DNA from 3 places in the Glutamicibacter sp. M10 genome. Region 2 is predicted to be linked to each of the others. Evidence: riboswitches for the same ligand, from Rfam matches in the RefSeq annotation. Region 2 holds a riboswitch; each other region holds the start of a gene.
The links. A riboswitch is a leader RNA that binds a small molecule or an ion and turns the genes downstream of it on or off. The one in region 2 is predicted to bind S-adenosylmethionine.
Positions count from the first base shown of each region.

Region 1: it holds a riboswitch for S-adenosylmethionine, as region 2 does, so the genes downstream of both, N6V40_RS05630 (OsmC family protein) here and N6V40_RS15420 (bifunctional o-acetylhomoserine/o-acetylserine sulfhydrylase) in region 2, are expected to answer to the same signal.
Region 3: it holds a riboswitch for S-adenosylmethionine, as region 2 does, so the genes downstream of both, N6V40_RS04560 (hypothetical protein) here and N6V40_RS15420 (bifunctional o-acetylhomoserine/o-acetylserine sulfhydrylase) in region 2, are expected to answer to the same signal.

Region 1 covers NZ_CP104918.1:1,153,346-1,155,607, forward strand. The annotation lists gene N6V40_RS05625 (L-idonate 5-dehydrogenase) at 1-326, shown strand, start outside; gene N6V40_RS05630 (OsmC family protein) at 401-955, opposite strand; SAM riboswitch class IV at 989-1,109, opposite strand; gene N6V40_RS05635 (DEAD/DEAH box helicase) at 1,224-2,262, shown strand, end outside.
Region 2 covers NZ_CP104918.1:3,177,368-3,179,629, reverse strand. The annotation lists gene N6V40_RS15430 (GNAT family acetyltransferase) at 1-234, shown strand, start outside; gene N6V40_RS15425 (VOC family protein) at 289-933, opposite strand; SAM riboswitch class IV at 1,106-1,226, shown strand; partial or broken gene N6V40_RS15420 (bifunctional o-acetylhomoserine/o-acetylserine sulfhydrylase) at 1,316-2,262, shown strand, end outside.
Region 3 covers NZ_CP104918.1:929,191-931,452, reverse strand. The annotation lists gene N6V40_RS04565 (zinc-binding dehydrogenase) at 1-670, opposite strand, end outside; gene N6V40_RS04560 (hypothetical protein) at 929-1,408, opposite strand; SAM riboswitch class IV at 1,660-1,776, opposite strand; gene N6V40_RS04555 (MFS transporter) at 1,880-2,262, shown strand, end outside.

The DNA of each region.
Region 1 (2,262 bases), 1.5 Mb from region 2:
TCGAGGCTAGTGGCAACTACCGTGGTCTGGCCTCGGCAGTACGCGGTGCTACGCGCGGTGGACGAGTAGTCATGGTTGGCCTGCTACCAACCGGTGAGCAGCCAGCACTGATCTCGCTTGTCATCACCCGTGAACTAGAACTCGTCGGTTCATTCCGTTTTAACGACGAAATTGACCACGTTCTTGCTGCCTTGGCCGACGGGTCGTTACGGATCTCGGATGCTGTCACCCACGAGTTCCCAGTGGGCCAAAGTCTTGAAGCCTTTGAAACGGCCAAGGATGCTTCCACCTCGGGCAAGGTCCTACTGGATTTCCTTAGCGAATAATCCATTACTGTAAAACGCACTGCGGTGGCCCTGAAATTCGGGTCACCGCAGTGCGTTTTTTGGTTCAGCTGAGACTAATTATTAGCTTCAACAACGTGCACCGAGGTAGTCACCGGCACCGGGTTGACGAACAAGTCCAATACTGGGCAGTGAGCATCCACAGCCTGGCGTAGTTCTTCATAACGCTCTGCGGATTCAGGACCCGCAATGTGCACCTGCAAGTCCACGGAGGAGAAGCCCGGACGAATTGTTTCATCAATGCCAAACAGGCCACGAACATCAAGCTGGCCATCAGCGGTGATCTGCACATCATCTACTTGGATGCCCAAGTTTTCCGCGTACAGACGGTAAACAACTACTTGGCAGGAAACCAACGCTGCCAAGGCATATTCCACCGGGCTGGCCGCGATGTCGCTGCCTCCCAGTGCAGCTGGTTCATCAACGGTAAAGCTGTGCTTGCCGGCCCTGATGTTACTGGCTACAGAGTCGAATCCTTCGCCGCGAACACTAAAGGTGAGTTGTGCGCTCTGTGGGGCTGCCGAAATGCGTTCACCCCATCCAGTGCCAGCTTCTTGTAAGCGCGCAGAGCGATCTTCGGCCACGGAAAGTTTCTTGGTTGCGGTAGGCATAAGAGGTGTTCTCCCTTTTCTGACGCAAGGGTGCGCCATCGTTTACGCTTCTTGACTCTCAGGATGCGTCGAATCTTCACCTGGGGCACCCGGCACAATGGCTAGAGGGTTGCCGTCCACTCAGCCAGGGCCGTAGTGAGTGGAACTCGTGATTCAGTGATTCATTTTTATCCTTGAGTACCGCTGCGAGTAAAGCATTCGCTTAACTTTTCGTCATTACGAAGCTGTCGGTAACCGTCGATAGGATGGAGGGTAGCAACCGGCTCTATTGCGTACACAACGATTGGCGGATATGGAATACCAGCTGACTATCAAAAACTTGGACTTGGTACTGGACCAGGACACGTTGGAGATTGGTGCGTTCTACTATCAGTCGGGAAAGGTCTCGCACGTTGAACGCCACGTTGAAGCCGGTCTTACTCAAGTGCGCGGACAGGTGCTCGGCGCGCAGGTGAACGCAACCTTCCGATTTGAAGCGCAAGGGATTTCATTTGAAGGTGGTTGCAGCAAACACCCCACCAGTACTCGCTGCGAAGAAGTCGCCGCGTTATTGATTGAAACCATTAACGAAGATGATGAGCCTCTGTACGTTACCGACGGTGCGGGGCGGCCGCATGACTGGCAACGTCAAGCGGTGCCGCAGTGGGAACGTAGTCTTAACCGCCTATTGCCCGTCATCGATGATGAACCGGACGTCGCCCAAGAGCCGCTGGGCCTCATTCTAAAAATCGTTAGCGAACCACGCTACGGTAGCGATGATGCCCTGACCCTTCAGGCTCGCCCGGCGCGACAAGGTACCAAGAGCCCATGGATTCAGACCGGAGTAAGCTGGAAGTCTGTGGCCTTTGACAAGCGGTTCTCCAAAGAACAGCGCCGTGCCATGAGCGAACTAGACCAGCTACGAGAGCAGGCTGAAAAGCAAAAATACGGCTATGTCTGGGATGTTAAAGACTGGATCTCGTTAATGGATCTACCGGGCAAAGATTTGCTCGAAGCCTTCACCGCGCTGCAAGCAGCCGGAGTGCAGATCATCAACGGAAGTAGCAACGCCAAGCCCGCTGTGACCTTCAGCCCTGAGCCGGCCAATGCTTTTGTAGATCTGCGCCGGGGTGAAGATGGCTTGACCATGGAAGGGTTCATTTCCGCGCCTGATCCACAAGATTCACATGTACTCCCTGTCGGAAATCCACCGACTTTTTTGGTGTACTCGGCTAAGCCGTTGACCAAGGCCAAAGACTGGGGACTGGCAGAATTTGCTGAGCCTGTTTCAGCGGAACTTGCCTCTTTTATTGCTTCTGGAGTTCAGT
Region 2 (2,262 bases):
GACGGACACCGTGGCTGGCTCTACTATGTGGCCGTTGATCCGCTCAAGCAGGGTACCGGGCTTGGCAGCACAATGGTTCAGGCCGCAACAAGCTGGCTAGTGGACCGTGGTGTGCCCAAGGTGCAGTTGATGGTGCGTAATGAAAACGCTGCCGTGCTCAATTTCTATGAGCGTCTGGGATTTGTGGACCAAAACGTTGTGGTTCTAGGCAAGCGTCTGGATGCCAGCACATAAAAAGAGGTAGGTGGGGACGCCATTGTCCCCGCCTACCTTTGAAAGATGTTGTTGTTACAGCACAACCGGACCGTTATCGGTTTCGAAGGTCACCGTCATGATTCCCGGGGTACCGTTGGGTGCCTCATAGTCCATGACTACTGGGCCCAGATTCACGTTTTCAGGTTGCCCCAACCATTCCAGCACACGATCACGCGAGCCGGCAATGGTGATCTCGCTGATCGCGCCGCTCGGTTCAAGTGCCTTGGAAGGATGCAGATCCTTAGCTTCTTCGTCCCAGGAAATCAGGTACGGGCACTGCGGGTCGGCGATCAAACCCTTAATGCCGATCTGCTGCCAGGTCAGCTCGCGACCATCGGGGAATTTGCGGTTGCCCGGAACCGACTTGCGGCCCAGCCGTTCTTCGGCGCTGGACAGATCGTCCACCGAAACACACCAGCCCATCCAGCCACCGCCGAGCTCAGAACGCGCTCGCACCGCTTGGCCAAAAGGAGCCTTGTCGCTGGCGGGGTGGTTGAGCACTTCAACCACTTCCAAATACTGACCATGCTTCAACGGGAAGATGACATTACGTGTTCCGAAGCGCGGATGCACGCCTCCCTTAACGAACTCCAAACCCAAGGCCTCGGAGATTCTCTGCGCGGTTGGCAACAACCCATCTGGGCCGCAGGCATAACTTACGTGATCTAACCTCATCATGTGCCCATCATGACAACATGTGATGACAGTCTCTACTTAGGCAAGCCTAATTTTTAATCGGTGATCGAATTCTCTGCACCCAAATCGCGTCTGGCGCGAAATATGACCGATTACTACCCCCTTTGCACTCTCACATTGCAAAAATCTTCGGTTTTCGGGCACACTGGAAGTAGGTCATGAGTCCCAGTAACAAGCCCCGGCTTACTGGGCGGCAACCCTCCAACCGCGGTGGGGTGCCCCGGGTGAAGACCTGGCCCTTAGGAGCAAAAAGCTGCTAAGGACAAGCGCGGGTAACCCTGGAAGTGCCTTCATGAGGATCTTTCTGTCGGTGTCTTCTCAGTGGTCTACCCCAAAAGTCACAGAACTATTTTTGGAGGAAACCATGAGCAATAACTGGTCATTTGAAACCCGTCAGATCCACTCCGGGCAGACCCCAGATCCAACCACCGGTGCCCGGGCACTACCGATCTTCCAGACCACTTCCTTTGTCTTCCCAAGCGCAGAAAGTGCTGCAGCCCGTTTTGCGCTGCAGGAACTGGAACCGATCTACACCCGCATCGGCAACCCCACCACCGACGCAGTAGAAACTCGCATCGCCGATCTAGAAGGCGGCGTGGGCGCGCTGTTGCTGTCCTCCGGACAGGCCGCGACCACCTTGGCCATCCTGAACCTCGCCGAGTCCGGCGATCACCTGGTGGCCAGCCCAAGTTTGTACGGCGGAACCCAGAATCTGCTTAAGCACACGCTTAAGCGTCTGGGCATCGAGGTCAGCTTTGTGGCCGACCCGGATAACCTGCAGGATTGGCGCGACGCGGTGCGCCCAAACACCAAGGCGTTCTTCGGCGAAACCATTTCCAACCCACGCCAAGACGTGCTGGACATCGAAGAAATCGCCAAGATCGCCCATGAAAATGGAGTGCCGCTGCTGGTGGATAACACCCTGGCCACTCCGTACCTGATCCGCCCGATCGAATTTGGGGCTGACATCGTCATCCACTCGGCCACCAAATTCCTGGGCGGTCACGGCAACGCGATCGCCGGGGTGATTGTGGACTCGGGCAACTTTGACTTTGCCAAGGACCCGCAGCGCTTCCCGGGCTTTAACACCCCGGACGAGTCCTACAACGGCCTGGTTTTTGCTCGCGATCTTGGCGTGAACGGCATCCTCGGCGCCAACCTGGCCTACATCCTCAAGACGCGAGTCCAGCTCTTGCGCGATTTGGGTTCAGCGCTGTCACCTTTAACGCGTTCTTGATCGCCCAGGGGCTAGAAACCCTGTCCCTGCGCGTTGAGCGCCACGGTGAAAACGCGCGCGAAGTGGCCAACTGG
Region 3 (2,262 bases), 1.3 Mb from region 2:
TGCCTTCGCTGCCACGTTCGGCCACCACGTCGGTGGCCCCGAATTCTTGTCCGAGGGCAGTGCGTGCCTCGTGGCGTCCCATCAGGATGATGCGTCCGGCACCTAGAAGTTTGGCGGAGATGACCGCGCACAGTCCGACCGAACCATCACCAATGACGGTGACACTTTGGCCCGGCTTGATATTGGCTTTTGATGCCGCGTGGTATCCGGTGGACATCACGTCAGAGAGGGCGAGCAATGATGGGATCAGGGATTCATCAAATCCGGCAGGTACACGCACCAGGGTTCCTGAAGCTTGCGGGACACGAGCCAGTTCGCCCTGTCCACCATCTGCGGTTCCGCCCCAGTGAGCACCGTGGCGGCAAGAGGTCTGCAATCCTTCGAGGCAGAAGTCGCAGGTTCCGCACGATGCGACAAACGGAGCGATAACAAAGTCACCAACGGCCAAGTCAGTGACTTCGGAGCCGAGAGCTTGGATCACACCAACAAATTCGTGTCCCATGCGCGAGCCCTCTAAGGAGGCTTCTTTAGAACCAAATGGCCACAGGTCACTGCCGCAAATGCAACCTGCGGTAATGCGCACAATTGCGTCGGTAGGCAGATTAATAACAGGGTCTGGGACGGTTTCTACACGTACGTCACCGGCGCAATAGATGAGCGTTGCTTTCACGATGCACTCCTTAGTGGTGGGAATACATCCAAGTAAATACCTATCGACTATTTTCTGGCAGGGTCTATTGAAGCAGGTACTGACAGAGCCTGTTTCAGCAGGGCCCAACCGAGCAGGCTAGGAAATTCGAGTACACGGGCAAACAGGCGCAAATGGTATCCGTGTCTAGAGACACCGGGTGGTAACGATGCCTCTAGACATGAGACTTCTAGCTAGGCCACAACTAGCTAAGACGCAGCCGTGAGTCTTGTGCTTCGACTATCCCTGGTTGTCGCGATCATCCATGTAGATAATCCACTTCACAGCCACCGATGGACGCACTCGCGTCAGTAGGTTTGGCAGCCGTGACCACTGTTCTGGGTTCAGGTTCCAACGCGCTAGATTTCGGCTCTCAAGATCGATGTTTAGCTCGTCCAGCCGACGCGAAATGGCTGCTTGTTGTGCCTCTGATTTGTAGGCAATACGCAGATATTCGACTGCACCGCGAACCGAAGAGCAAAGCAGCGCATAAGCTTCGGGGCTGAAGCCGAAGGCCTCCCACTCTTTGACGTATTGGTTGATTTCCGAGTCTCGATAGCTTTGACCTTGTCTAAGCTTCTGAGCACGATGGGGCAAGATGAAGGCCCATGGCAACTTCATTCCACGCAGTCTCGGTGGCGTGTACGGATAGTCCAGAAGGACCGAGTCCCAGCGCAGATCGACTAGTTCTTGCTCCGTGCGCGATGCATGGTGGGGCAACTGTGGAAGGCCAAACTCATCTTCCGGCGCGTCAAAGTCCGTGTTCGGATGCAGTCCAGGGCCGCCACTGCCAAAGATCGCAAGATTCCCTAGGTCTCGGCAAAGGTTTTGTATTGTGGTCGATTCGCTGTTGAGCTCGGCCGACCATTTTTGAAGTCGTCGTGGGACAGGTTTTCTGAGGAATTCTCAGTCATGGAAATTCTCCTAGCGTGAGAGCGGTGCCGCCCCGTACCGAATACTGGACGAGGCAAACCGCTAACTGAACCGATGGTTTTTGCCTCGGAACGGTTCTTCCCCTGAGGCACCCCGTGAGCCGGAGAGGGGTTGCCGTACGACTAGCCAGGTACTTTACGTCGTAACTCTTGAACCTGTTTTCAACCATAGGACAATGCACCGACAGTTTGAACACAAGTGATTGACCATCCTTTAGCTAAGATCAGACTGGTCATCATCACCGCGTCCCAGAGGACCATGAAAACTCGCTCGCAACGCTTAGAAATTCCCGTGCTCCTGGGAACCCAGACGCTGTTTAATATCGGCTTCTACGCTGTAGTCCCCTTCCTTGCGGTAGTCCTCAGCAGTGATTTCCTGTTGGCATCTACCGCGGTGGGTCTGATCTTAGGAATCAGAACTTTTGCCCAGCAAGGACTGTTCTTAGCTGGTGGCACTCTGGCGGATCGCTTCGGCGCCCGCACCATGATTCTGATCGGCTGCGCGGTACGTGCCGCAGGTTTCCTCACTTTGGCCGCATCCCTATGGCCTAGTACTCCACACTTGGGAATGTTCATTTTTGGCACACTGCTCACCGGATTTGGTGGGGCACTATTCTCCCCGGGACTAAACATCTTGGTGGC